One region of the Mesorhizobium sp. M0159 genome, then DNA from elsewhere that is predicted to be linked to it. Evidence: predicted binding sites of a transcription regulator. Region 1 holds the regulator's gene; each other region holds the start of a gene.

Region 1 (7,245 bases):
AGCGGGATATGCGACATCGACGGCACCTCCCAGCCCATGGCCTGATAGATTACGGTCTGGCGTGCGGCGTTGGTCAAATGATCGTCGCCGCGGATGATGTGGGTGATGCCCATGTCGTGATCGTCGACGACGACGGCATGCATGTAGGTGGGATTGCCGTCCGAGCGCAGAATAATGAAATCGTCGAGATCCTTGTTGGGAAAGCGCACGTCGCCCTGGACGCGGTCATGCACCACCGTCTCGCCGTCTGTCGGCGCCTTGATGCGGATCGCCCCCTTGGCGCCGGGCGGCGCCTCCGACGGGTCGCGGTCGCGCCAGCGTCCATCATAGCGGGGAGGCAGCCCCTTGGCCCGTGCGCTCTCGCGCATTGCCTCTAGCTCGGCAGGCGTCGCATAACAATAATAGGCCTTGCCCATACGAACGAGTTCCTCGGCCACCTCGCGATGGCGCGGCGCACGCTCGAACTGCGACACCGGCTCGCCGTCCCATGTCAGGCCAAGCCAGGAAAGCCCGTCGAGAATGGCCGCGCTTGCCGCATCGGTGGAGCGCTCGCGGTCGGTGTCCTCGATGCGCAGCAGCATCGTGCCGCCTGTGTGCTTGGCATACAGCCAGTTGAACAGCGCCGTGCGCGCGCCGCCAATGTGCAGATAGCCGGTGGGCGAGGGGGCAAAACGGGTGACGACCTTATCGGGCATGGAACTCTCAGGCGGGCGAAGGAAGTGGGTTTGCGGACTTTCGCGCGTTGCGCGTTCATGTAGCATAGGAGGTCGAGGGCGCAAGGGGCAGACCCGATGGCTGTGCGAGGCCGTGGTGCGGGCGAGGGCGAGGACGTTGGCAGCGGCGTCAGCGAACGCTTGCTGTTTGCCGCACCCCCGCCTGTCCTGCCGGCACCGGCATTGCTACCCGCTCCGCGCTTCGATGCTCCGTCGCTGCCGGCCAGCGACCCAGCAACGGTTCTCGTGCCCGCGGGCGAGCCCATCGTACGCCTGCCTAGGCGTTTCCGCCTCCCGTCACCGTCCCGTATCCGCAACAGCGTAACCTCGGCAGCCGGCCTGGAACTCGACCGCGGCATCGCCTTCCTGCTGGTGCCGGTGTTCCTCGCATGCGGGGTGGTCGTATATTTCGGGCTGTCGGTGGAGCCGGCCTTTCCACAGCCGATCGCAATCGCGCTCCTCGCGGCCCTTTGTGCCGTCGTCTCGCGGTCATGGCCCAGGACGCGCCTGTGCTTCATGGTGGCGCTGCTCTGCGCGCTTGGCGTACTTGCCGCCAAGTTCGAGACATGGCGTGTCGGAACGCATATGCTCGGCTCCGAAATCTCGACGCGGCTGACGGGTCGCGTCGTATCGTACGAGCCCATGGCGAGCGGCCGCATCAGGCTGACAATCGATGTGATCTCAACGGCCAGGCCGACACTGCGCTACATGCCGGAACGGGTCCGCGTTTCGGCGATGAAGATACCGGCTGAGCTGACCGCCGGTTCCGAGATCACCGGCTATGTGCGGCTGCTGCCGCCGACCGGCCCGGTGCGGCCCGACAGCTATGATTTCTCCTTCGACAGCTATTTCGCCGGTATCGGCGGCAGCGGCTTTTTTCTCGGCAATCCGAAAGTCGTGTCGTCGGGCAGCATGCCGCTTGCCGCGCAGCTTTCTTCCGCGATCGAAGACGCGCGCGAATCGATCGCCGACCATATCCGCAGCCGCATCGGCGGTGCCGAGGGCGAGATTGCTGCTGCGCTGATCGTCGGCGTGCGCGCCGGCATTCCCGAGGAGATCAACGAAGCGATGCGGCGCACCGGCATCTACCACATCATCTCCATCTCGGGGCTGCATATGGCGTTGGTCGCCGGCACCATCATGGCGCTGCTGCGGGGTGCCTTTGCGCTGTTTCCCGATTTCTCATCGCGACGGCCGGTCAAGAAATATGCCGCGGCCGCCGCGCTTTTTTCGATTGCGGCCTACCTCGTCTTTTCCGGCATTGTCGTTGCGGCCGAACGCAGCTTCATCATGCTGGCGGTGATGCTTATCGCCGTGCTGTTCGACCGGGCCGCGCTCACCATGCGCAACCTGGCGATCTCGGCCATCGCGGTCATCCTGGTGTCGCCGCACGAGGTGGTCGGTCCGAGTTTCCAGATGTCCTTCGCCGCGACGGCGGCCCTTGTCGGCGCCTATGCAGGCTGGTCCGATTACCGCGCCGGCAGGGCCACCACGCCGCCACCGCGGCGGTCGCCGCTACGCTTTGCCACTCGAAAGGTCCTGTTGGGCATGTGCGGTCTGGCGATGACCTCGATCATTGCAGGGAGCGCCACGGCGCTTTTCGCCATATGGCATTTCCAGCGCGTGGCGCCGCTCAGCCTGTTCGCCAATCTGGCCATCATGCCCATCGTCTCACTGGTCGTCATGCCCTTCGCCGTTCTCAGCGCGCTGGCGATGCCGTTCGGTGCGGATGGCCCTTTCCTCTATGTCATGGGCAAGGGGCTGACGGCGATGATCGCCCTGTCCGGGTGGATCTCGGAGCGCTCGCCGATCGATGCGGTCGGGCTGATTTCGCTGAGATCCGTCCTTCTGGTGACGATCGCCCTCGTCATTGCCAGCATGGCGACGACCTGGTTGCGGCTGGCGGCACTTCCTTTTGCGCTCGCCGGCTTGCTGACGACAACGCAGACACGCATACCCGACGTATTGGTCTCGGAGGACGCGCGGCTGGTCGCGCTGCCGATCGGCAGCGGTGAACTCGCGGTCAACCGGGCACGCCCGAATGAGTTCACCATCGACAACTGGAAACGCGCGCTCACATCAGAGGCCATCGTCGCGCCGGAAACGCCTGGAAAGAACGACCCGCAATTCGACATTGCCGATCCGGCCGACCTACCGCCGGGCATGCCGTTCATTTGCACGGACGGCCTCTGCCTTGCCATGCATCCATCCGGCGCGATCATCGCGCAAGCCAAGGACCGCGATACTGCGCGGCCAGCCTGCGCCTTTGCCAGCTTGATCGTCATCGACGACGCCACCGCCCATAACCCCTGCTACTACGACCGGCTGGTCCTCGTCGTCACCAAACGGCAACTGGCGCGCGCGGGAAGTGCCGCCGTCTATTTCGATCCACAAGCGGCAACACGCGCCGAGATCCGCTTCGCCGTCGAAAAATCATACCGGCCCTGGCACGTGCAGCGGAAATTTTCACGCGCGGCACGGGGCCTGCCGCCATACCGCAGGGCCGACAACCCCAAAGCCGGCGCCAAGGGCGGAGCTCAGTAGCGGCGGATCAGTCCGACGAGCTTGCCCTGCACCTTGACCCTGTCTGGTCCGAAGATGCGCGTCTCGTAGGCCGGATTGGCGGCTTCCAGGGCGATCGAGGCGCCCTTGCGGCGGAACCGCTTCAGCGTCGCTTCCTCCTCGTCGACCAGTGCCACCACGATCTCACCGGGGCTCGCCGTATCGGCATTGCGGATGATCACCGTGTCGCCGTCGAAAATGCCAGCCTCGATCATCGAATCGCCTTTGACCTCGAGCGCATAATGCTCGCCGCCCATGATCATATCCGGCGGCACCGAAATCGAATGCGTCTGGTGCTGGATGGCATCGATCGGCACACCGGCCGCGATGCGGCCCATTACCGGGATCGAAACGGCGGCGACGACATCGTCGTCATTGCCGGCTGCAGGGACACGCGACGATGTCGGCTTGCCCTGCCGAGGGGCGCCTTGCCCAAGGCTGCCCTGGATGACACTCGGCGAGAACTTGCGTGCCGCATTGAGGCCGGGGGCGATCGAGTCAGGCAGGCGTAGCACCTCCAGCGCACGGGCCCGGTTGGGCAAACGGCGAATGAAGCCGCGCTCCTCCAGCGCCGTAATCAGCCGGTGGATTCCGGATTTGGAAGCCAGATCGAGCGCTTCCTTCATCTCGTCGAATGAAGGCGGGATACCGCTTTCCTTCAACCTTTCGTGGATGAACATAAGCAGTTCGTGTTGTTTGCGTGTCAGCATAGCGACCCCCAACAGAATCAGAAAAACAAACCCAGAACAAACACTATCTGTTCCAGTTGTGTTCCGCAACTGTTTAAAGTTTAATGAATGCGTTAAGGCTCGGGAAACAAACGACGTCCCCTACCGGCGTACCGCATTTTCACCGCCGCGAGCCTCATCGCCTTGATTCTGCTTTCGTTTGCGCCCTTCTGGCCTCCTAGAAGGCGGCACTGGCATCGGCCGTCGGTCGGCAAAAGGCACGGAATTGAACCCGTATCGACTGTGCGGTTTGGTCAATGCACCGTGAACGAAACGAATTCAAAACGCCAACCTCGGGTTAAGTCCCGGTTTCCACCGCCTGGTCAGGCTGCTTCTCGCCGGTGGAGCCTTGCTGCGCGCAACCAGGTAATGGAAGAACAGTCGATGCGTGTCCGGCGTTGCGTTGGATCTTGGGGGAGCAGACAAATCATGACAGGAATTCCCGATCTCGTGGCCATAAAGGCGATGGATGCCGCGGATCCGTTGCGCGCGATGCGCGACCGCTTTGTGTTGCCGCAAGGAGTGATCTATCTCGACGGCAATTCGCTAGGAGCTGCTTCACGTGCCGCTTTCGATGAACTGCACAAGGCCGCGACCGAAGAATGGTCGCATGATCTCATCCGCGCATGGAACACGGCCGGCTGGTTCAACATGCCGCTTGAACTTGGCGACCAGCTCGGGCGCCTGATCGGTGCCGCGGCCGGCCAGACGGTGGTCTGCGACACGACATCGGTCAACATCTACAAGCTGCTGCACGCCGCCATGGCCATGCGACCGGAGCGGCAGGTCATCGTCGCCGAGGGCGATAGTTTTCCGACGGACCTCTACATGGCCGAGGGTGTGGTTTCGACGCGAAAAGATACGCTGCTGCGCCTCTCGGGGGTCGACGCGCCGACCATCGAAGAGCTGATCGACGAACGCACCGCCGTGGTGCTGGTCAACCACGTCAACTATAAGTCGGGCGAACTGCGCGACATGCCGGCGCTGACGCGCAGGGCTCAGGAAGCCGGGGCGATGATCGTCTGGGATCTCTGCCACACCGCCGGCGCGATGCCAGTCGAACTCGACAAGGCAAACGCCGATTTTGCCGTTGGCTGCACCTACAAATATCTGAATGGCGGCCCGGGCGCGCCTGCCTTCATCTATGCGGCTGAGCGGCATCTTTCCGACATCCAGCAGCCGCTCACCGGCTGGTGGGGCCATGCACGGCCCTTCGCCTTCGAGCCAGGCTATGCGGCCGGCACCGGCATCCGCCGGTTTCTGTGCGGCACGCAGCCGGTCCTGTCGATGCGCACGCTGAAGGGCGCGCTCGACATCTGGAACGATGTCGACATGACGGCGGTGCGCAAGAAGAGCATCGCACTGGCGGATCTGTTCATCGAGCTTGTCGAGGCAAAGTGCGGCACTTACGGGCTCACGCTCGAAAGCACGCGCGATGGGGAAAAACGCGGCAGCCAGATTTCATTCATGCATGAGCATGGCTACCAGGTCATGCGCGCGCTGATCGAACGTGGCGTGATCGGCGATTTTCGCGCGCCATCGACCATGCGCTTCGGCTTCACCCCGCTCTATGTCGGCTATGCCGATGTCTGGCAGGCCGTCGAAGTGCTTGAGGACATCCTGCGCACCGGTGCGTGGAAGGAAGCGCGCTTCGCCATCAAGGCGGCTGTCACTTGAGATTGATGCGAGAGCTGGAATCGTGAGGCTGGCGACGACGCGCCGCGCGATGCTCACGGCTACGTTGCAAGGCTATATTGCCAGGGAGGGCGCAGGGTGTTCGAACGTCACATTGCCGATTGGGACAACGCCTATGCCAACGGCGCCAACATAGCCGGCAGCGATCGCTGGCCGGCGGCCTGGATCGAGCCCGCGCGGGTTTTCCGCGACGTGCTTTCGACCGAGGGCAGGGCGCGGCTCGACATGGCCTATGGCGACAACCCACGCAACCGGCTCGATCTTTTCCTGCCGGCCATCAAGCCCAAGGGACTCGTGGTGTTCGTTCATGGCGGCTACTGGATGGCATTCGACAAGAGTTTCTGGTCGCATCTTGCCACTGGCCCTGTTGATCGCGGCTATGCGGTGGCGATGCCGTCCTACACGCTCTGTCCGCAGATACGCATTGGCGGCATCGTCAAGGAAGTCGGCGCGGCGATCGGCAAGGCGGCGGCGATGGTTCCAGGGCCGCTGATGCTGACCGGACACTCGGCCGGCGGCCATCTTGTTAGCCGGATGGTTACGGCGACGACGCCGCTGGCGCCCGAAGTGGTCCGGCGCGTTCGTCACGTGGTGTCGATCTCGGGGGTGCACGATTTGCGCCCGATCATGCGCACCGGCATGAACGAGACGCTGGCGATCGATGAGGCCGAGGCGCAGGCCGAAAGTCCGGTGCTGCTGCGCCCGATGGACAAGGCCCGCCTGACCTGCTGGGCCGGCGGCGGCGAGCGCGCCGAATTCCTGCGTCAGAGCGCGTTGCTGGCCAACATCTGGATCGGCCTGGGTACCGCGACCAGCTCGGTGGTCGAGCCTGACCGGCATCATTTCAACATCATCGACGGTTTGGCCGATCCAGACCATCCGCTGACCCGGACCTTGATTTCGGAGTGAGGCAGGTTCAGCGTAGCATCAGTACGTCGCAGGGGGAGCCCGCCGCCGCGGCAGGAGCGAACGGCGCGCGAACGATCAGCCCGTTGGCATCGGCCAGCATTTTCAGCATCGAGGAGTCCTGGATGCCGAACGGCGTCGCCACGAGCGTACCGGTGTCATCTATGACAACAGCCCGCACATAATCTTGCCTGAGATCGTTGGCCGGCATGGCAGCACCGAGCCGTGCCCGACGTATATCCTGCTGAAAGGCGCGGCCACCGAGCCGCGCCAGCAGCGGCTTCAGGAAGAGCTGAGTGCAGACCAGGCTTGCCACCGGATTGCCGGGCAGGCCGATGCAGCGAATGTCTCCCAGCCGCCCGAACATCAGTGGCTTGCCCGGCCGCATGGCGATCTTCCAGAAATCGAGCGTCATGCCTTGCCCGGTCAGCACGTCATGGACGAAGTCGTGGTCACCGACCGAGGCACCGCCCAGCGTGACGATGACGTTCGCGCCAGCCTTCACGGCCTTTTCAACCAGCGCAGCGATCGCCTCCCTGCGGTCCGGCGCGATGCCAAGGTCGAGCGCGCGCGCACCGACCGACTGTGCGGCAGCGGCGACACCATAGGCGTTGGAGGAGATGATCTGGTCGGGGCCAACA
Region 2 (7,245 bases), on a different contig from region 1:
ACCTCCACCGAAGCCGATCTGGAGGCGATCGCAGCACTTTTCGGCGCCAAGGCCGGCGTTGCCGCCAGCAGTTCCATGCCAGGAAAACCGCGCGGCAACGAGTTTCTCACCCAGCCCGTCTTCCGCGAAAACCACTCGGAAACCGACATGATGCGCTTCCTGCGCCGGCTGTCCGACAAGGACCTGGCGCTTGACCGCGCCATGATCCCGCTCGGTTCCTGCACCATGAAGCTCAACGCCGCCGCCGAAATGATGCCGGTGAGCTGGCCTGATGTCGCCAACCTGCATCCCTTCGCCCCGGCTGACCATTCGACAGGCTATCGCGCCATGATCGACGAGCTGGAAGGCTGGCTGGCGGAGATCACCGGCTTCGACGCGGTGACCCTGCAGCCCAACGCCGGCAGCCAGGGCGAATATGCCGGCCTGCTCGCCATTCGCGGCTACCACCGCTCACGCGGCGAAGGCCATCGCACCGTCTGCCTGATTCCGTCCTCGGCGCATGGCACCAATCCGGCAAGCGCGGCCATGGCCGGCATGAGCGTTGTCGTCGTGCGCTGCACCGAGGACGGCAATATCGACATGGAAGACCTGCAGGCCAAGGCGGCCGAGCATGCGCACAATCTCGCGGCGCTGATGTTCACCTACCCTTCGACGCATGGCGTCTTCGAGGAAGGCGCGCGCGATCTCTGTGCGCTGGTCCACAGCCATGGCGGCCAGGTCTATTTCGACGGCGCCAACCTCAACGCGCTGGTCGGCCTCGCCCGTCCCGGCGATATCGGCGCCGATGTCTGCCACATGAACCTGCACAAGACCTTCTGCATCCCGCATGGCGGCGGCGGCCCCGGTGTCGGCCCGATCGGCGTCAAGGCGCACCTGAAGCCATATCTGCCCGGCCACATCACCGAAGGCTCGGCCCATGCCGTGGCGGCGGCACCGTTCGGCAGTGCCTCCATCCTGCCGATCACCTGGATGTATATCCGCATGATGGGCGCTTCCGGCCTGAAGCAGGCGACCGAGACGGCGATCATCTCCGCCAACTATGTGGCGACGCGGCTCGGCGAGCATTTCCCCCTGCTTTACAAAGGGCGCAACGGACGCGTTGCGCATGAATGCATCCTCGACACCCGCGTGCTCAAAGACAGCGCCGGCATCAGCGTCGACGATATCGCCAAGCGGCTGATCGACTATGGTTTCCATGCACCGACCATGTCGTTCCCGGTGGCCGGCACACTGATGGTGGAGCCGACCGAGTCCGAGCCCAAGCGCGAGCTGGATCGCTTCTGCGAGGCGATGATCGCCATAGCCGGCGAGGCAGCCAAGGTGGCGAAGGGCGAATGGCCGTTGGGCGACAATCCTCTAGTCAATGCGCCGCACACCGCCGCCGAGGCGTTGGCCGGCCAGTGGACCCATCCCTATTCGCGCCTGGAGGCGGCCTACCCCGCCGGCGATGCCGACACGGCGGCAAAATACTGGCCGCCGGTGTCACGCATCGACAATGTCGCCGGCGACCGCAACCTTGTCTGCTCCTGCCCGCCGCTGTCGGAATATCTGGGTGCGGCGGAATAGATCATGATCCCGAAAAGTGGAATCCGGTTTTCGGACAAGATCATGGGTCTAACAAGAAGATAGAAACCTCAATCAGGCAGAACGCAAGGCCGGCCCGTCGGCCTTGCTCGCCCGGTCCCGGACGACGACGCGATTTCGCCCGGCGCGCTTTGCCGCATAGAGTGCTGCGTCGGCTTCGGCCAGCACATCGTCGAGACCGGTGCCGTTTGTTCCGCCAAAGCCGATGCCGCCGCTGACTGTGCTTCGCAACGGACCGAGTTGGGTGGCCACGACTTCCGTGCCGAAGGCGACGCTGATCTTGCTCGCAATGTCATAGGCCTTCTCTTCCGTCATCCGCGACATGACGAGCACGAATTCCTCGCCGCCCAACCGGAAGGCGTCGACGCCGGTCCGGGCGTATTTCCTGATGACGGCGGCAAAGCGGCACAGAACCTGGTCGCCGACCGGGTGACCAAATACGTCGTTCGTCCTCTTGAAATGGTCAAGGTCGAACATGGCAACGGACATGAACGGACCGAAGACCCGCTCGCCGTAGAGTGCCGTCAACGCCCGCCGATTCATCAGCCCGGTCAATGGATCGGTCATCGTCTCGGCCTTCAATTCGATCTGCGCCTGCAAATGGTGCAGGGAGAGCGTCAATGCGCCGAGCCCGGTCATGCAGGCGACGGCCACGACGGAATTCACCCGCTCGGCCCAATTGTCGGGCGCAACACCCAGCACCCATTGGCCCGTGACCAGCAGGACCGCGCCGCAAAGTCCGAACGACAGCGCACAGACGCCGCTCAGGAACGAGACGACCAGCAATATCCGGCGATCGTGACCACCCTCAATCCAGAACATCGCTCCGATGAGCGAGAGCAGCGCCGTTACCGTTGCGTAGGTGACAATAAAGCCGACACCATCAAATCCGAGATACGTCGCGCCTGTGCAAACAGCCATCGCAACCAAGGTCGGCAAGATGGCGCGCCTGTAGTCGCCTATGCCGAGATATTGCATGGCCGACAGGCAGATAATCAGGAAACCGAGGCTGAGAAGCGCAAGCACGATCTGGCAAAGCCAGGGGCTTGGATCTCTTGCGTAATGCCAAAACAACACGACATGTGCGACGAGCACGAGAATGCCGCAGGCCACCGTCAGCACAAAGCGTGCCTGTGGCGCGCTGAACCAGATCGCAAACATGGTGATGCTAAGGCACGTGCCCGACAGCGCCGCCGCGAGCAGAAGCGAACTGTAATCCAACATGCTTAAGCGACAGCCTCTTGAGGGTTCCACTGCATTCTAGGTCAGCGACAGTTCGCGGATATCGTTTTTCAGCCAACCTTGCGGCGTAACCTTCGGACAAGGTTTACAAAGCGTCGATGCCCCAAGCTTCGACCCCATTTCCGCCGCTTGGCTGTCGAATGGTTTTGCAGTAAGAGGCTCTATCCTCGAACGTAACAGGAACCTCCGTCGCCTGCCCGCGAAAAGCGTGGCAGTATCGGGTGGTGATTCGCAGCATCGGAATCCAGGATCGGCATGGACGACAATAACGATCTTTTCGCCAAATTGGACAAGCAGCCGCAGCCGGCTCGCGCCGCCGCGCGACCGGCCGATCCGCTTGTGCAGGCGGCGAAGCGGCCGGCGCCCCGCGACGCCAGCGAGAGCTACAGTGCCGCCGATATCGAAGTGCTGGAGGGGCTGGAGCCGGTGCGCCGCCGCCCGGGCATGTACATTGGCGGCACCGACGACAAGGCGATGCACCATCTGTTTGCCGAGGTCATCGACAATTCGATGGACGAGGCGGTCGCCGGCCATGCGACCTTCATCGATGTCGAGCTTTCCGCAGACGGATACCTGTCCGTAACCGACAACGGCCGCGGCATTCCGGTCGATCCGCACCCGAAATTCAAGAAGCCGGCGCTTGAACTCATCATGACGACGCTGCATTCAGGCGGCAAGTTCGACAGCAAGGTTTACGAGACGTCCGGCGGCCTGCACGGTGTAGGCGTTTCCGTGGTCAACGCGCTGTCCGACCATCTCGAGGTCGAGGTCGCGATTGGGCGCAAGCTGTATCGCCAGCGCTTCTCGCGAGGCGTTCCGGTGACCGGCCTGGAGCAGCTCGGCGAGGTGCACAACCGCCGCGGCACGAAGATCCGCTTCCATCCAGACGAGCAGATTTTCGGCAAGGGTGCTGCTTTCGAGCCGGCGCGGCTCTACCGCATGGCGCGGTCAAAGGCCTATCTGTTCGGCGGTGTCGAAATCCGCTGGACCTGCGATCCGTCGCTGATCAAGGAAAAGGACACGACGCCGGCCAAGGCAGAATTCCATTTTCCGGGCGGCCTCAAGGATTATCTGAAAGCCTCGCTCGGCGACGAATTCCAGGTGACCCGTGAAATGTTTGCCGGCAAGAGCGAGAAGCAGGGCGGCCACGGTTCGCTCGAATGGGCGGTGACCTGGTTCGGCGGCGACGGTTTTATCAATTCCTATTGCAATACCATCCCGACCGCGGAGGGCGGCACGCATGAGGCCGGGTTCCGCAACGTGCTGACGCGCGGCTTGCGCGCCTACGCCGACCTGGTCGGCAACAAGCGCGCCTCGATCGTCACTTCCGAGGATGTGATGATCTCGGCGGCGGGCATGCTGTCGGTGTTCATCCGCGAACCGGAATTCGTCGGCCAGACCAAGGACAGGCTGGCGACGATCGAGGCGATCCGCATCGTCGAAAGCGCCATCCGCGACCCGTTCGACCACTGGCTGGCCGACAATCCGCAGGAAGCTTCGAAACTGCTCGAATGGGTGATCGCGCGCGCCGACGAGCGGGTGCGCCGCCGCCAGGAAAAGGAAGTGTCGCGCAAGAGCGCGGTGCGCAAGCTGCGCCTGCCCGGCAAGCTCGCCGACTGCACGCAGAATGCCGCCGCCGGTGCCGAGCTGTTCATCGTCGAGGGCGATTCGGCCGGCGGTTCGGCAAAGCAGGCGCGCGACCGCGCCAGCCAGGCGGTGCTGCCCCTGCGCGGCAAGATCCTCAACGTCGCCAGCGCCGGCAGCGACAAGCTTGCCGCCAACCAGCAGATATCCGACCTCATCCAGGCGCTTGGCTGCGGCACGCGCTCGAGATATCGCGACGAGGACCTGCGTTACGACCGGGTCATCATCATGACCGATGCCGACGTCGACGGCGCCCATATCGCCTCGCTGCTGATCACCTTTTTCTACCAGGAGATGCCAAGCCTGGTCCGCGGCGGCCATCTCTATCTGGCGGTGCCGCCGCTTTATTCGATTCGGCAAGGCGGCAAGGTCGCCTATGCCCGCAACGACGCGCACAAGGACGAACTCCTGCGCACCGAATTCACCGGGCGCGGCAAGGTCGAAATCGGCCGCTTCAAGGGGCTGGGCGAAATGATGGCCGCCCAGCTCAAGGAAACCACCATGGACCCGAAAAAGCGCACGCTGCTCAGGGTCGACGTTATCGATGCCGAGGCGGCGACCAAGGATGCGGTCGACGCATTGATGGGGACCAAGCCCGAGGCCCGTTTCCGGTTCATCCAGGAACGCGCGGAATTCGCCGAGACGGAAGTGCTGGATATCTGAGCTCCCGCCGCTAGCTTGGCCTTCTGAGCTGGAGACGAGCACTTGACCTGGGCGCGGCTGAAGGACGATATCGGCACGCGGATCGCTGGCCTGACGCGGCCGACGCGCTCGGACTGGATCTTTGCCCTGCGCACCGTTTCGGCCGGCCTCATCGCGATTTTGGCCGCCTATGCGCTGAAGCTCGACCACCCGCAATGGGCGATGATGACGGTGTTCATCGTCGCACAGCCGGTCGCCGGCATGGTGCTGGCGAAGGGGTTTTATCGTCTCCTCGGCACGCTTGCCGGCGCGCTGGCGGCGATCGGCATTACCACTGTTTTCGATGCCAACCCGTGGTTGCTGGTTGCAGTTCTTGCCGTCTGGATCGGCATCTGCTCGCTGGTCTCGTCGCTGCTACGCAATCCGGAAGCCTATGGCGCGGCGCTTGCCGGCTACACCGCGATGATCATCGGCCTGCCGGCTTTCGGCCAGCCGCACCTCGTCATCGATCTCGCCGTGGCGCGCTGCGCGGAAATCGTGCTTGGTATCGTCTGCGCTGCGCTGACCAGCCGGCTGATCCTGCCGAAACTGGCCGCCGACGCCATCATCTCAAGACTGAAACGCAGCATTCTCGACCTGGCGGCCTATGCGGACGGCGCTTTTTCCGGCGGCGATGCGGAAAAGCTTGCCGGGCTGCACCGCAAGCTGATCGGCGACGTCCAAACGCTCGGCGAGATGCGCACCTACGCAAGGCTGGAGGGGCCGAGCCTCGCCACCCGCGCCTATCCGGTCCGGCGTACCATCGGCCAGCTTCTGTCGGCCCTGTCAGCGGCGCGTGCGCTGCATGCCCACGCCGCGCCGAAGAATGCAGCCCTCATCCCCGTTCGCGCCGAGTTGCAGGCTGTTGTCGGCGAACTGGTAGCCAAGCCGGGCGCGCTGGACGATATGGCGCCCTGGGTGGTGCGGCTCGACGCAATCGCCGGCAAGGCGCGACAGATGCCTGACATCGCGGCCGGGCAAGACATTGACTGGGCTGGCACTGTCACCCGCCTAACCATTGCCGCCGACTTCGCCGAGGCAATGCAGCAAGTGCTGCGCGGCCTGGATGCACTCCGCTCTCCCCCGTCTCGTGCCAGTCGCGAACGGCGGCAGCCGGCGCTGGTGGTGCACCGCGATTACCGTGCGGCATCGCGCAATGCCGTGCGCGCAGCTATCGCCACGCTCCTGGTCGCCGGCTTCTGGCTGGCGACGAAATGGTCGGACGCGACGGGCACGGTCATTCTGGTCGCCGTTGTCTCCAGCCTGTTCGCCGCGCGCGCCGATCCGATCCGGTCGGCATGGAACTTCTTCGAGGGCACGTTGCTCGCCCTGCCGTTCGCGTTTGTGGTCGGGCAGATAGCACTTCCAGCGCTGCCGGGCTTTGGCTGGTTCGCGGTTTTCGTCGTCCCGATCCTGGTGCCAGCGGCACTGGGCATGGCCAATCCGCGCTATGTCGGCGTGGCAACGGCCTTTGCGATCAATTTCCTCGCCTTCCTCAGCCCACATCAGGTCATGACCTACGATCCGGAGCCGTTCCTCGCCAATTCGGCAGCGGTCCTTGTCGGCATTCTTCTGGCGATCGGCGTCTTCGCCGTCGTGCTGCCCGCCGACCCCTGGGTTACAGTCAACCGCATCCTGCAAACAATGCGCGAAGATCTTGCACGCCTTTGCCTGCACGACCGCCTGCCGCGGCGATCGGCCTTCGAAAGCCTTGCCTACGACCGGATCAACCAGTTGATGCCACTGCTGCAGAACGCCGGCAAGAAAGGCGACGCGGTTCTCGGCGACGGCATAGCTGCGGTTACCGTCGGCCTCGAAATCCTGCGGCTGCGCAACGCGCAGCAAAGTTCCGCGATCCCGCCTGAAACAGCACTTTCCATCACCAATTTCCTGCGCGGGCTGGCACGCGAACTGCTGTTCAGGCGGCCCGGCGAGCCGCAGACGGCGACCGTCGCGGTCGCCAGGCAGTATGCAGCTGGCATCGCGGAGCGCAGCGTCGCAGCCGAAATGCTGCAGACCGCCGCCTCGCTGCGCATCATCGCCGCCGCGATTGAGGATTTTCCGGACTTTTTCGCGAAAGACCGGGTTTAGGCA
Region 3 (7,245 bases), on a different contig from region 1:
TCGCGCGCACGATAGCGGAAGGTGCCGTTGGTTACGGCGGCAACGCAGAAATCCCGATGCTCCTCCTCGAATGGCCTGTCGGCGGCGCTGGCGGTGCAGATGACATCCGACACCTGCCAGCCTCGGCCCGACGCCAGCCTGTGCGCGCTCGTCGTCATCGCCGAAACATAGCAACTTTTCCCAAGCGCAGAACCCCTGTGAGCCTCTATGCTTGCCGGTCTCCTGACAAGATGAGAGCGAAGCCATGTCCAATTCCTTTGCCAAGGCCCTGCACAGCGGTGGGCCCGTACCGGCCCTTGCCGAGAAACTGAATCTTTATGGCCGCTTCATCGGCGCCTGGACGTTCGACGCCACGCGCCATCTCGAGGACGGTCAGGTGCTGACCGGGCGCGGCGAAGTGCATTTCGGCTGGGTGCTCGAAGGCCGCGCGATCCAGGACGTATGGATCCTGCCTGCCCGTGACGCCGGCCCCTCGCCCTCGCTCGGCAAATGGACCTTCTATGGCACGACGTTGCGCGTCTACGATCCCGGCGTTGACGCCTGGCACATCTTCTGGAGCGATCCGCGCAATCAGTACTACAGCCGCCAGCTCGGCCGTGCCGAGGGCGACACCATCATCCAGCAAGGCGCAGACGGCACCGGATCTGCTGTGCGCTGGAGCTTTTCGCGCATCACCGAAAATTCGTTCCGCTGGCTGGGCGAACGCTCACAGGACGACGGCGCCACCTGGCGTCTCGAAGTCGAGTTTCTGGCGCGCCGGGCCGTCAGCCCCTGATCCGCACGGTTTCCACTGGCTCCGCTTTGCTCTACCAATCCCGTTATCCGGCTTTGCCGGCGGGGAGGGTCAGCATGCCGAGCTTCGACAGCCTGTTCAACGCCTTCGTCACCATACTGGTGACGATCGATCCGCCCGGCCTGGCGCCGCTCTTCCTCGCCGTGACCCGCGGCATGAACCGCGAGGAGCGCAACCAGGTCTCCGTGCGCGCCTCGGTCATCGCCTTCCTGGTAATGGCGTTGTTCGCAATCGCCGGCGCGTCGATCCTGTCAGTCTTCGGCATCACTCTGCCGGCCTTCCGCGTCGCCGGCGGCTTTCTGCTGTTCTTCATCGCCTTCGAAATGGTGTTCGAGCGCCGGCAGGACCGCAAGGAGAAGATCGGCGACGTCGCCATCACCAGGGACATGATCCACAACATCGCCGCCTTTCCGCTGGCGATCCCGCTTATTGCCGGTCCCGGCGCGATTTCGGCGACCGTCCTGCTCTCAAGCTCGTTTCAGGGTTTGGGGGCGCAGACAGCCCTTGTCGGCATCATCGCCATCTGCCTCGTCATCACCTACCTGGTGTTCGTGCTGTCAGAGCGCATCGACCGTATCCTCGGCCAAACCGGCCGTTCGATCCTGACAAGGCTGCTCGGCGTCATCCTGGCGGCGCTCGCCGTACAGTTCGTCGCCGACGGCATCAAGGCGCTGATGGCGACGTAGGGACAACCCTACTTCGCTGTCGTTTCAATGACTTCGAAGTCGTGGGTAATCTCGGCAGTCTTGGCCATCATTGCCGAGGCCGAGCAGTATTTGTCGATCGAAAGCCCGATCGCCCGCTTCACCTTGTCGTGTGATAGCGCCCGGCCCTTGACGACAAAATGCATGTGAATGCGGGTGAACACCCTGGGATCGGCTTCTGCACGGTCGGCATCGAGTTCGACCACGCAATCTTCGACCGCCTCGCGCCCCTTTTCGAGGATATGGACCACGTCATAGGCCGAGCAGCCGCCAGTGCCGATCAGCACCAGTTCCATTGGGCTCGGCCCCGGCGTCTTGCCCTCCGGCCCGAACGCAGTGCCTAGCACCAGCTTGTGCCCACTGGCGGACTCGCCAACGAAAGTGCGCTCCTCGACCCATTTGACCCTTGCCTTCACCTGATACGTCCTTTCACCGCTCAAACGCACAACGTCCCGAAAATCCAAGACAGATTTTCGGGACGCCATTTCGTGGCCAAGGTGCCGGCGCTTTTCGTCGCAAGGGCAGTCCGCCCCGAGAAATCAGAACGGGATTTCGTCGTCCAGCTCGCGCGACGAACCACCGCCGCCGCCCTTGTTGGCGCCACCGCGATTGAAACTTTCGCCCGGGCCGGACTGGCCGAAATCGGAACCGCGGCTCGCACCACCACCGGCATAGTTGCCGACCTGGCCGCCGCCCTCGCCCCGCGCATCGAGCATCTGCAGCTCGCCGCGGAATTTCTGCAACACGACTTCGGTCGTATAGCGGTCATTGCCGGTCTGGTCCTGCCATTTGCGCGTCTGCAGCTGGCCCTCGACATAGACCTTCATGCCCTTCTTCAGATACTGCTCGGCCACCTTGGCGATCTGGTCGTTGAAGATCACGACATTGTGCCACTCGGTCTTTTCCTTGCGCTCTCCGGATGTCTTGTCGCGCCAGCTTTCCGACGTCGCGATGCGGATGTTGACGACCGGGTCACCCGAATTCAAGCGGCGGATTTCAGGGTCCGCCCCGAGGTTGCCCACCAGAATGACCTTGTTGACGCTACCCGCCATGATACTTCTCCGCGCTCATCCGAAACCGAATTTTTGTCGCCGCACCTTACAGGCTATGGACAATCCCTGCCTGTCGTCGCTGCCTTTTCCCACAAGGTTTTTGTTCTCTTTTCGTTCTATAGGAGAGGCCCTGCACTGTCAATAGTTGTCAGTAAGAAGTAGTGTCTTGGCGTCGAATTTCCACAGACCATGGGATCGAGGCGAACGCATGAAGATGGTTGCGCACGACGATCAGCCGCAAGAAGAATGGCGGACGGGAGTAAAGACCCGCATGCATGTCTCGGCCTGCAACGGCGCAACTCAACTTTGCATATTCGAACAATGGGTCGAACCCGCGGTTGGCGCCCCGACACATTGGCACCCGGTCGAGGAAGTGCTTACCGTCATCGCTGGCAGGGCCGAGATGTGGATCGACGAAGAGCATCTCGTCTTGACTGCCGGACAGTCGCTTGTTGTTGCCGCGCACAGGCAACATGGCTTCCGAAACGTCGGCTCCGAATTGCTTCATATTCATGCTGTGCTCGCGTCACCAGTTTTCGAGGCGACGTTCAACGGATCCCCCGACATGGTGAGACGCTGGCCTCCAGCGAGTTTGTAAAACCTCGCCTGTCTTAAAAAACACCGCCTGTCTTAAAAAACACGGCTTGCCAAACCGATAAGTATTGACTTATGCTTTCGGCATGATCGAAGCAGACATTTTTCGGGCACTAGCGGATCCAACGCGTCGCGCCGTCTATGAGCGGCTCGCCGACGGCGAGATGACGGTGTCGGAACTGCGCACTGGCATACCGGTATCGCAGCCGGCGGTATCGCAACATCTCGCAGTGCTGCGCGGCGCCGGCCTCGTGGTCGAGCGCCGGGCCGGTCGCAATGCCTATTACCGCGTCGATCCGAAGGGGCTTGCGCCACTGCTCGGCTGGATCGAACGCTACCGTGCGTTCTGGCCAGAGCGCATCGAAAGACTCAAGACGGTTTTGAAGGACATGGACCAATGACCAGCCGAGGCACAGAACGCGCCGAAATGGCCGCAGACAAGATCGAGTTCGAGTGCGAGCTGCCCGAACCGCCGGAAAAGGTGTGGCGGGCGCTGACGGTGCCGGACCTGCTCGCGGCCTGGATGATGCCGAACGACATCAAGCCCGAAATCGGCAACCGCTTTGCCTTTAAAGCGCCGAATGCGCCGATCGAGTGCGAAATCCTCGACGCGGATCCCGGACGGCTGCTGCGCTATTCCTGGCGGGAGCGGCCGGCGCCCGGCGATACGCAGGTGCCGCCCGGCAGCCCCCTGGACAGCGCAATGAACGACAGCCCAGTGGACAGCATCGTCACCTTTACGCTCGACCGCACCGTTTCCGGCGGCACGCATCTGCGCATCGTCCATGATGGTTTTGCTCGGGCAGCAGTGCCGGAGATCGCGATGGCAGGCGCCGGTTGCCGGCTTTCGTTTGAAGCGCGCACTCCCAGACACAAGCAGATCGCCGCAAACACGCCGCGCCTCTTCCTGCGCGCGGCCTGAACGACAACAGTCAACGGAGAGAACCGATGAGCGGCCTTGCCAATCTGGTGCCAATGGTGATCGAGCAGTCGAGCCGCGGCGAACGCGCCTTCGACATTTTTTCGCGGCTGCTGCGCGAGCGCATCGTCTTCATCAACGGGGCGATCGACGACGGCACCTCGGCGCTGGTCTGCGCCCAGCTTCTGTCGTTGGAATCCGACAATCCCGACAAGGAGGTCTCGCTCTACATCAACTCGCCGGGTGGCGTGGTGACCAGCGGTTTCGCGATCTACGATACGATGCAGTATATCAGCTGCCCGGTCTCCACGGTTTGTATGGGCTTCGCCGCCTCGATGGCCTCGTTCCTTTTGATGGCCGGCACACCGGGGCGGCGGATCGCGCTACCCAACACCAGCATCGTGCTGCATCAGCCTCTCGGCGGTTTCCAGGGCCAAGCCTCCGATATCCAGCGCCATGCCGAGGGCATCCTTCGCACCAAGCGGCGCATGACCGATCTTTACGCCCGCCATTGCGGCCGCACCTACGAAGAAGTGGAACGCACGCTCGACCGCGACTTTTTCATGACCGCGCAGGAGGCCAAGGATTGGGGCCTCGTCGACCATGTTTTCGACACTCGCAAGCAGGCCGCATGAACGAGCCGGGCCGGCGGACGGAACTGACGCGATTGAGCGCCCGCAATTTCAGCGACATCGGTCTGGTCTTGCCGCTATCGCGGCACTATAGTCCGGCGATGACCGCCAGCCGCTCGTCCAGCCTGTTATGCCTTGCTATCGCTACCGTAGCCGGCACGAACATGCTGGTGGGTATGGCACTTGCCCAAGATAATTCGATGTCTTCGCAAAAGGGCGCCCTGCCCGGTGTGACCAGCGATTATCGCATCGCCGAGCCAGCGCCGCGGCCTGAGCCTGACGATATGGCTCCAGGCAGCGGCAACGGCACCTTCAAGATTGGCGATACCGACGTTCGGATTTCCGGTAGCATCACCATCGATGTCGCTACCGGCGGGATCAGGCCCTCCAGCCGCTAAGCTCGCCTGGTGTGAACCACAAATATTGCGCTTCAAACGAACAGCCCCGCCATTGCGTTTGCAACTGACGGGGCTTCTTGGATCTGAAATCCAAATTGCCGGGAGTGTACTGCCGGCATTTTATTTCGGATGCTTCGCGGCATTCAGCCGACGATCCGACTAGCAGTCTCTGATTTTATGGGGATCAGCAGGTCCGTTTGGCGGGCAGCGAAAACGCCTGACCCTGGCCACTTATACCTGCCGCGGCTCCAGCGACACGTGGAGCCTCAACGAACAATCCGGTGGAGTCATGCCTCTGCTCTCCTTCTGTTGGTTGCGACTGTCGTCGTCGAAGCGCTCATCGCATAACCCGCGGCGTCTCGCAGGCTAGCCCCAGGCCGCGAGGCCATCGAAAGACGGCCGGCTTCGTTGACGTCTGGAGTCTGCCCCCACGGTGCAGGGACGTCAACCTTGAATAGCCGATTACCGAAAAATGTGATCGCGAGACGTTTTGGGAAGCCGGCCCCACGGGCAGCTTTTGTCAGGAGCGTGTTCGGCCTTTGTTCTTTCCGCTTGCCCGTTCGCGCGAAAGGCGGTTAAACGCTTTGGTCGAGAGTTGTGGCGTCTCTCGAAAAGGCGGCGAAATTGCCTACATAGGGGGTGGTCGGGAAAACCCGCCCATCCCACGAATTCCAGATTCTGAGGCGGCGACCGGCGATGGCCGACCATAAATATCTCTCCATTCGCGGGGCACGCGAACACAATCTGAAGAATGTCGATCTCGACCTGCCGCGTGACAGCCTGATCGTCATGACCGGCCTGTCGGGGTCGGGCAAGTCGTCGCTTGCCTTCGACACCATCTACGCCGAGGGCCAGCGCCGCTATGTCGAGAGCCTTTCGGCCTATGCACGGCAATTCCTCGAAATGATGCAGAAGCCGGACGTCGACCAGATCGACGGCCTGTCGCCAGCCATCTCCATCGAGCAGAAGACCACCTCGAAGAACCCACGTTCGACGGTCGGCACCGTCACCGAGATCTACGATTATATGCGGCTTTTGTTCGCCCGCGTCGGTGTACCCTATTCGCCGGCCACCGGCCTGCCGATCGAGAGCCAGACGGTCTCGCAGATGGTCGACCGGGTGCTTGCAGTCGTGGAAGGCACCCGGCTGTTCATCCTGGCGCCGATGGTGCGCGGCCGCAAAGGCGAGTACCGCAAGGAGCTGCTGGAGCTGCAGAAGAAGGGTTTTCAGCGCGTCAAGGTCGATGGCGTCTTCTATGAGATCGCCGACGTGCCGGCGCTGGACAAGAAGTACAAGCACGACATCGACGTCGTCGTCGACCGCATCGTCGTGCGCGGCGATCTGGCGACGCGGCTCGCCGATTCCATCGAGACCGCGCTGAAGCTGGCCGACGGGCTGGCGGTGGCGGAATTTGCCGACAAGCCGCTCGACGCCAGCCAGACCGGCGAGGATTCGGTCAACAAATCGAAGAACGAGACGCATGAACGCATGCTGTTCTCGGAAAAGTTCGCCTGCCCGGTATCCGGCTTCACCATTCCCGAGATCGAGCCCAGGCTATTCTCCTTCAACAATCCGTTCGGCGCCTGCCCGACCTGCGACGGGCTCGGCAGCCAACGCGCCATTGATGCCAGCCTGGTCGTGCCCGACGAGAATGTCTCGCTGCGGGCCGGCGCCGTCAGCCCTTGGGCGAAGTCGAGTTCGCCCTACTATGCGCAGACGCTGGAAGCGCTGGGCGTTGCCTATGGCTTCAAGCTCGGCGACAAGTTCAAGGATTTGAGCGAGGAGGCAAAGCAAGCCGTCCTGCACGGCACCGGCGAGCGCGAAATCACCTTCCATTACGATGACGGCCTGCGCTCCTACAAGACGACGAAAACCTTCGAGGGCGTCATCCCCAACCTCGAGCGCCGCTGGAAGGAAACGGAATCCGCCTGGATGCGCGAGGAGATCGAGCGCTTCATGTCGGCCACGCCCTGCCCGGCCTGCCGCGGCTATCGGCTGAAGCCCGAGGCGCTCGCGGTCAAAATCGCCGGCAAGCACATTGGCGAGGTCACCGAGCTGTCGATCCGCAAGGCCGACCAGTGGTTCACCGACCTGCCTGCATCGCTCAACGACAAGCAGAATGAGATCGCGGTGCGCGTGCTCAAGGAAATCCG
Region 4 (7,245 bases), on a different contig from region 1:
TTGGCGGCTCGATCAAGGCGGTGACCGGCAGGAAGCCGGCGCTCTCCACCTCCGGCGGCACCTCCGATGCCCGCTTCATCAAGGATTATTGTCCGGTGGTCGAATTCGGACTGGTCGGCAAGACCATGCACATGGTCGACGAACGCGTGGCGATTGCCGACCTCGAGACGCTGACGCAGATTTATCTGCGCTTCGTTGAAGACTGGTTTGCGCAGGACATATCCTAGTGATGCTTTCAGCGGATGAAACCTACGCTTCGCTTGCCGGTGCCTGGCGGCTGATGCTCGGCAAGGCCGACGGATTTCGCCTGCTCGACCTTTCGGCGGACGGATTCTGGAACTCCTTTTTTGCCATCGTTGTCGCGGCGCCGGCACTGATCGTCGGCTGGGTCGGTATTGCCAACGAAATCGGCGATCCCAACGCATTCGTCGGCCGTTTCAGCATGTTGATCCGCCTGGCAACCGTCGATATCGGCGCCTGGGTGCTGCCGCTCATAGGCCTCGCCCTGGTGGCGCCGCGGGTCGGCGTCGGCGGCCGTTTCGTCCATTATGTCGTGGCCAGCAATTGGGCCTCGGCGATCATCGCCTGGATGATGCTGCCATCGGCGTTGATCCGGCTTTTCCTGACGTCGGCCAACGAAGTCTCCGGACTCGTGTCGCTGCTGTTGTTCGCGCTGTCGATGGTCTTGACCTGGCGGATGACCAACGTTGCGATCGGCAGGGGTGCGGCCGCCGGCAGCGCCGTTTTTGCCGGCATGTTCGTGGCGTCGCTGATCGTCCTGTTCGGCCTGCAGGCGCTGCTCGGGATCAGCGTTCCGGATCAGCCAGGCGTCGGATAATCGACGCCGACGAGAAACAGCCCGTCGGGCGGCGCCACCTGACCGCAGGCGGCACGGTCGCGCGCCTCAAGCGCCGCCTTGAGGTCGGCAACAGTCCAGCCGCCTTCGCCGACACGTTTGAGCGAGCCGACCATCGAGCGCACCTGGTTGTGCAGGAATGACCGCGCCGAAGCGCGGACCTCAATGAAATCGCCCGCCCGGCTGACATCCAGCCGGTCGAGCGTGCGGACGGGGCTGGTGGCTTGGCACTGGGTCGAGCGGAAGGTGGTGAAATCATGCCGGCCAAGCAGCACCTTTGCCGCCTCGTGCATGGCACCGGCATCGAGCTGCTTCGGTACCCACCAGATCTTGCCCTTGTCGAGCGCCGCCGGCGCGCGGCGATTGACGATGCGGTAGAGGTAATGGCGGCTGATCGCCGAGAAACGCGCATCGAAGCCATCCGGCACGACGGCGGCCTTCAGGATGGCGATGCGCACCTTGGCCGCCTGCAGATGCGCGTTGACGGCGTCGCGCACCTTGTCGCCGGGCCATGCCTTGATCAGATCGACATGCGCCACCTGAGCGGTCGCATGGACGCCGGCATCGGTGCGGCCGGCGGCGCGCAGCGAAACCTGCTCACCACAGAACTTCTCGATCGCCTGCTCGATCGCCTGCTGCACCGATGGCTGGTTGGCCTGGCGCTGCCAGCCGGCGAAGAGACTGCCGTCATATTCGATGTCGAGGCGAAAACGCGGCATTCCCGGATCGAGGCGAAATCAGGCGGCGAGGGCTGAGCCGAAGGCCGAGGCGTAGACCAGCCTGCCGGTCTCCGGCGCCTCGCCCCAGGCAAGCGCCTGCAAAGCCTCGCTTTGGTAGTCGCTGTCGAATTTCGCGGCACGGGCACGGCTGTAGCCGAAACGCCCATAATAGGCCGGATCGCCGAGCACCACGGCGAGCGTCTCGCCGGCAGCTTTCAGGCGGATATGCGCCTCGCGGACCAGCGCACCGCCGATGCCGGTGCCGTGGAACGACGGCTCGACCGCTAGAGGCGCCAGCGCCACCGCCGGGAAACTCTTGCCGCCATTCTGCACGAAGAGCCGTGAAAACAGGATATGGCCGACCACTTGCCCGTCTTCGTCCGCCACCAGTTCGACGACGGCATCACCGCCGGTGACCAGCGCGTCGACCAGTCCGGCCTCCGTCTGCTGGCCGAACGCGTGTTCTTCGACAAGGCGGATCGCCTCGCGGTCCCGCGGCGTCGCCGCGCGTATGGACATCATGCTCATGACAATTTCATTCCTTTTTCGAGCTTGGCCCCGCGCAGAAACTCCTGCGCGGCAATGGGCCTTCCGCCCGCACGTTGAACTTCGACCGGCCTGATCGCGCCTGACCCGCAGGCGACCGTCAGCCGGTCATCGAGAATTCCTCCCGGTTCGCCGGCGCCTTGCGAGAGCGTCGAGCGAAGCAGTTTCAGCCGTTCCACGCGGCCGCCGATTTCGGCCTCGCACCATGCACCGGGAAAGGGCGACAGGCCGCGAATCTGGTTGTGCACGTCGCCGGCAGGTCGCAGCCAGTCTATGCGAGTCTCCGATTTATCGATTTTCTTGGCGTAGGTCACCCCCACCTCCGCCTGTGTGGTAAATGTCAGCGTATTCCGCTCCAGCCGTTCGAGCGCTTGCACGATCAGCGCAGCACCGAGGACCATCAGCCGGTCGTGCAGATCGCCGGCCGTCATGTCGGGTCCAATGGGACATTTTTCAACCATTGCCACCGGCCCGGTGTCGAGGCCTTCCTCCATCCGCATCACCATAATGCCCGTTTCGGTATCGCCGGCCATGATGGCGCGCTGGATAGGGGCAGCGCCGCGCCAGCGCGGCAATAGCGATGCGTGACCGTTGAGGCAACCGAGCCGCGGCGCCTCGAGAATGGGTTTGGGTAGAAGCAATCCGTAGGCGACGACCACGGCGACGTCGGCACGCAAGGCGCGGAACGCCTCCTGCTCCGCCTCGCTCTTCAGCGACACCGGCGACCGCACCTCGATGCCCAGCCGCTCCGCCTCGCGCTGCACCGGCGACGGCGTCAGTTCGAGCCCGCGCCGGCCGCCGGCGCGCGGCGGCTGCGTGTAGACGGCCGTCAACCCGTGCCCGGCCCCGGCAATCGCCCGCAGCGTCGGCACGGAGAATTCAGGCGTACCCATGAAGATGACACGCAGGGGCATTTCGTCGACGCCTACCCCACCATCTTGCCCGGCGCCTTGTCCCTGGCGAGCTTCTTGAATTTCTTGACCACCATGTCGCGCTTCAGCTTGGAGATGTGATCGATGAACAGCACGCCGTTGAGGTGGTCGATTTCATGCTGCAGGCAGGTCGCCATCAGCCCCTCGGCCTCGATCTCCTGCAGCTTGCCGTCGCGGTCGAGAAACTTCACCCGCACCGCCGCCGGACGCTCGACCTCGGCATAGTAATCCGGGATCGACAGGCAGCCTTCCTCGTAGACCGAACGCTGGTCGGAGCTTTCGAGGATTTCGGGATTGATTAAGACGTGCGGTGCCGGCGTCTCGTCCTCTTTGGCCAGGTCGATCACCAGCATGCGCAAGGGTTCGCCGACCTGGATCGCTGCGAGGCCGATGCCGGGCGCGTCATACATGGTGTCCAGCATGTCGCCGGCCAGTTTGCGCAGATCGCCGTCGACACGCTCGACCGGTTTTGAAACCTGGCGCAGGACGGGATCGGGGAGGATGATAAGCGGCTTGATCGACATGGCGTCTCACCTAAGACCTCGCAGGAAAAGCGTCAACCGGGGCGCCTTCGGGTCGTTCACGTTTTGATCTGTGCCGGCAGACCGAATCATCTATGCTGTCGACATGAACGATCTGGCCACCATCCTGTCCGAACCTGTCGCCCGCCTCGGCGCCACCACGATCACGCTCGGCCAAGCCCTGGGTTTCGGCGCAATGCTGTTCCTCGGCCTGTTCGTGGCGCTCGTCGTTGCGCTCTGGCGATCGGCCAAGGCGCGTGCAGTGGCGGCCGCCGAAGCCGCCGACCACGCCCGCGACGCCGAGGGGCGGATGGCTGGTATCTTGGCAAGCCAGGCGGAAATGCAGGGCCGCATGGGCGCCATCGCCGAAGTGTTCGGGGCGCGCCAGGCGGAACTGACACAGTCGATCGGCCAGCGTCTCGATGCCATGACCGGCCGCCTGGGCCAGACCATGACCGAGCAGACGAGATCGACGCATGAGAGCCTCGCCAAGCTGCAGGAACGGCTGGCGGTCATCGATATCGCGCAAGGCAACATCCAGTCGCTGGCCGGCCAGGTCGTGCAATTGCAGGCGATCCTTTCCAACAAGCAGACGCGCGGCGCCTTCGGCCAGTCGCGCATGGAAGCCATCGTCGCCGACGGATTGCCGCACGGCGCCTATGAATTCCAGGCGACCTTGTCGAATGGCAGCCGGCCCGACTGCCTGGTGAAGATGCCGAACGGCGCACCGTCGCTTGCCATCGACGCAAAGTTTCCGCTCGAGGCGTGGAATGCCATCCGTGCCGCCGAAGGCGCCGACCTGCAGAAGTCCGCCGCACAGGCTTTCCGCCGCGACATCGAGGTGCATGTCCGGGATATTTCCGAAAAATACCTGATCCAGGGCGAGACGCAGGACACCGCCTTCATGTTCGTGCCCTCAGAATCGGTGTTCGCCGAAATCCACGAGAATTTCGAGGCCGTTGTCCAGAAGGCGCATCGATCGCGGATCGTCATCGTCTCGCCATCGCTTTTGATGCTGTCGATCCAGGTCATCCAGGCGATCCTCAAGGATGCCCGCATGCGCGAGCAGGCACACCTGATCCAGGGCGAGGTTATCCGGCTGATGGAAGACGTCTCCCGGCTCGACGAGCGGGTGCGCAAATTGCAGACGCATTTCGGTCAATCGGCCAAGGATATCGAGGACATCCTTGTCTCGACATCGAAGGTGACCAGGCGCGGACAAAAGATCGAGGCGCTGGAGTTTGGCGTGCAGCCGGCGGAGGACACCGCTGGTTCGAATGGCAGCGGAGCAAAAGCGGAAATCAGCCCGCGCGTCGCCGATTCGAAAACCGGGCAGTTGAGGCTAAGGGTCGTCGAAGGCGACGATTGAGAGCTACGCCGGAACCGGAGGCTTCGCCCGGGTCTGGCGCTACTGCTCCTCGATGATGGTTGTGCCTTCGAATTCCGGCAGCCAATGCAGCGCCGAGCGGTGCCAGATCTGCTTTCTCGGCACCAGTTGCTCGCGCTGCCGTGCCGTGCCGACCCTGATACCGTAAACCTTCGGTCCCTCGCCCGCCGACGTGGCGTAGAGATGCGAGCCGCACTCACCGCAAAATGCCTGGGCGCGCTTGGCGCCGCTCGAACCGGTCTTGATGTAGATCTTCGGCGTGCCCTTGGTGATCCTGTAATTGTCCTCGGACGCCGGCACGGTGACGCGAAAGGCCGTTCCGGTTAGCTTCTGACAATCGATGCAGTGACAAATGGTGGTCTTTTCCGGATCGACTTCGGCCTCGTAAGTGATAGCGCCACAATGACACGCGCCGTCGATTTTCATCTTCGTTCCTCCTGGAGCTTTTGCCCGCAATCATAACCGGGACTGCCCGATGGCGCAGCCATTTTCCTCAGGCCGGTTCCCCTCCGGACGCCGCCAAGGTCTTGCTCCGGCGTTCCCAGGTGCCGGTGGTCTGCGGCTTGACGAAGAGCCGCGTCACCTCCGGCATCTCCGCCTTCAGCCGCGTCTCGAGGCGCTCGACACAGGTCTCTATCTCCGGCGCCGACAAATGATCCTCGAACTCGATGCTCAAAGCGGCGACGATCTCCTGCGGACCCATATGCAGCGTCAGCACGCCATTTGCCCGTTGCACCGCCGGGTCCTGCTGGACGATGGCCAGCACCTCTGTTTGCACCTCGGGCGAGGCCGGCTCGCCGAGCAGCAGGCTCTTGCTTTCGCGCGCCAGGAAGATCGCGGTCCCGCCCAGGATGAGCGCGATGCCGATCGACGCGGCGCCGTCGAGCTTCGGCATGTCCAGCAATTCCGCCGCCAATATGCCGGCGAAGGCGACAACGAGGCCGAGAAGTGCCGCGCTGTCCTCGAAGAGTACGGTGTAGACACTCGGATCCTTGCTGAGCTGCACCGCCTCGAGCCAGCCGTGGCTGCCTTTTTGGTGGCGGAACTCCTTCAGCGCCACCAGCCAAGAGGTGCCTTCGAAGAGGAAGGAAAGGCCAAGGACAGCGTAGTTCACCTTGGCGTTGGCAATCGGCTCCGGCGCCATGATGTGCGTCACGCCTTCGTAGAACGATATGCCGGCACCCAGTGCAAAGACGAGGAGCGCAACGATGAAGCTCCAGAAGTACAGCTCGCGGCCATGGCCGAGCGGATGCGTGCGGTCGGCCGGCCGGGCGGCACGGTGCATGCCGTAAAGCAGCAGGCTGCCATTGCCGGTATCGACGAGCGAGTGGACGCCTTCCGAGAGCATTGCCGAGCTGCCCGTGAACAAGGCAGCGGCAAATTTGGTCAGTGCGATCGCAAGATTTCCGGCGAGCGCCGCATAGATCACTTTTTTCGACCCGCCATGCGCCGCCATGGTGTGCTGCCTTGGTTGATGCACCGAGATTGGCGGAGCGCCCGCCCACGCTCCACAGTCCCCACAACGCCCGAAGTGCCCAGTTGTTCACAAGGTCAGTTGTTCAAAAGGGCGGCGCGGGGCTATTCGACGACCTCGTCCGTCCAGACCTTGAAGCCAGCCAGCGCGCCCGGCCCAAAAATGTGGGTCAGCGGCACATCGGCGGCATCGCGTCCGGAGGCAATCAGGATGCGGCCGATGCGCGGCGCGTTATTGCGCGGGTCGAACGCATGCCAGCGGCCGCCGAGATAGACCTCCATCCAAGCGGCGAAATCCATGTCCGACCACGGCTTTGGCAGGCCGATATCACTGATATAGCCGGTGCAGTAGCGGGTCGGAATGTTCAGGGCGCGGCAGAAGGCAACAGCGAGGTGAGCAAAGTCGCGGCATACACCACTCTGCTCGCGATAGGCCTCGGCGGCGGTGCGCGTCGGCCGTGCATTGAAATAGTTGAAGACGATGTGGTTATGGACGAAGTCGCAGACCGCCTGGACGCGCGGAATGCCGAGCGGGGTGTTGCCGAACAGCCGCCACGCTTCATTCGACAGCACGTCGCTCTCGCAATAACGGCTGGGCAGCAGGAACAGCAGCGTCTCCGACGGCAGATCGCGCACCTCGTGCTGCCACGCCGTCAGCTCGCGCGTCTCGAAGGAGCCGGGGTCGCGGATCACCGCGTCCGTGCCGAACGCAAAGCGCCCGGCCGGCGCAACGAAACGGTTGCACCAATTGCCGAAACTGTCGCGGTAGCTTTCGATCGGCACCGGCGGGTTCGACGTCAGGAAGTCCGGC

The links. The regulator LexA, encoded in region 1, represses DNA repair genes until DNA is damaged. The targets are predictions, from matches to a motif close to TGTTCNNNNTGTGTTCNG.
Region 2: the regulator LexA is predicted to act here: its motif matches at 2,994-3,011, upstream of parE (DNA topoisomerase IV subunit B).
Region 3: the regulator LexA is predicted to act here: its motif matches at 2,651-2,668, upstream of NKJ32_RS14935 (single-stranded DNA-binding protein).
Region 4: the regulator LexA is predicted to act here: its motif matches at 3,631-3,648, upstream of NKJ32_RS02660 (DNA recombination protein RmuC).

What each region holds. Positions count from the first base shown of each region.
Region 1 covers NZ_JAMYTF010000029.1:13,943-21,187, forward strand. Annotated here, with positions in the region: gene gltX (glutamate--tRNA ligase) at 1-695, opposite strand, end outside; gene NKJ32_RS23895 (ComEC/Rec2 family competence protein) at 792-3,257, shown strand; gene lexA (transcriptional repressor LexA) at 3,251-3,985, opposite strand; gene kynU (kynureninase) at 4,433-5,680, shown strand; gene NKJ32_RS23910 (hormone-sensitive lipase) at 5,777-6,607, shown strand; gene NKJ32_RS23915 (molybdopterin molybdotransferase MoeA) at 6,615-7,245, opposite strand, start outside.
Region 2 covers NZ_JAMYTF010000005.1:10,803-18,047, forward strand. Annotated here, with positions in the region: gene gcvP (aminomethyl-transferring glycine dehydrogenase) at 1-1,566, shown strand, start outside; gene NKJ32_RS06765 (GGDEF domain-containing protein) at 1,639-2,808, opposite strand; gene parE (DNA topoisomerase IV subunit B) at 3,082-5,133, shown strand; gene NKJ32_RS06775 (FUSC family protein) at 5,176-7,242, shown strand; gene NKJ32_RS06780 (DUF2336 domain-containing protein) at 7,239-7,245, opposite strand, start outside.
Region 3 covers NZ_JAMYTF010000012.1:83,334-90,578, reverse strand. Annotated here, with positions in the region: gene NKJ32_RS14955 (helix-turn-helix transcriptional regulator) at 1-158, opposite strand, end outside; gene NKJ32_RS14950 (hypothetical protein) at 245-775, shown strand; gene NKJ32_RS14945 (MarC family protein) at 850-1,479, shown strand; gene NKJ32_RS14940 (OsmC family protein) at 1,488-1,913, opposite strand; gene NKJ32_RS14935 (single-stranded DNA-binding protein) at 2,037-2,549, opposite strand; gene NKJ32_RS14930 (cupin domain-containing protein) at 2,758-3,147, shown strand; gene NKJ32_RS14925 (ArsR/SmtB family transcription factor) at 3,230-3,544, shown strand; gene NKJ32_RS14920 (SRPBCC family protein) at 3,541-4,065, shown strand; gene NKJ32_RS14915 (ATP-dependent Clp protease proteolytic subunit) at 4,092-4,697, shown strand; gene NKJ32_RS14910 (hypothetical protein) at 4,694-5,092, shown strand; gene uvrA (excinuclease ABC subunit UvrA) at 5,789-7,245, shown strand, end outside.
Region 4 covers NZ_JAMYTF010000002.1:150,213-157,457, reverse strand. Annotated here, with positions in the region: gene dapE (succinyl-diaminopimelate desuccinylase) at 1-227, shown strand, start outside; gene NKJ32_RS02685 (hypothetical protein) at 230-838, shown strand; gene truA (tRNA pseudouridine(38-40) synthase TruA) at 820-1,575, opposite strand; gene NKJ32_RS02675 (GNAT family N-acetyltransferase) at 1,594-2,103, opposite strand; gene fmt (methionyl-tRNA formyltransferase) at 2,100-3,029, opposite strand; gene def (peptide deformylase) at 3,047-3,577, opposite strand; gene NKJ32_RS02660 (DNA recombination protein RmuC) at 3,681-4,943, shown strand; gene NKJ32_RS02655 (GFA family protein) at 4,983-5,387, opposite strand; gene NKJ32_RS02650 (cation diffusion facilitator family transporter) at 5,455-6,417, opposite strand; gene NKJ32_RS02645 (transglutaminase-like domain-containing protein) at 6,540-7,245, opposite strand, start outside.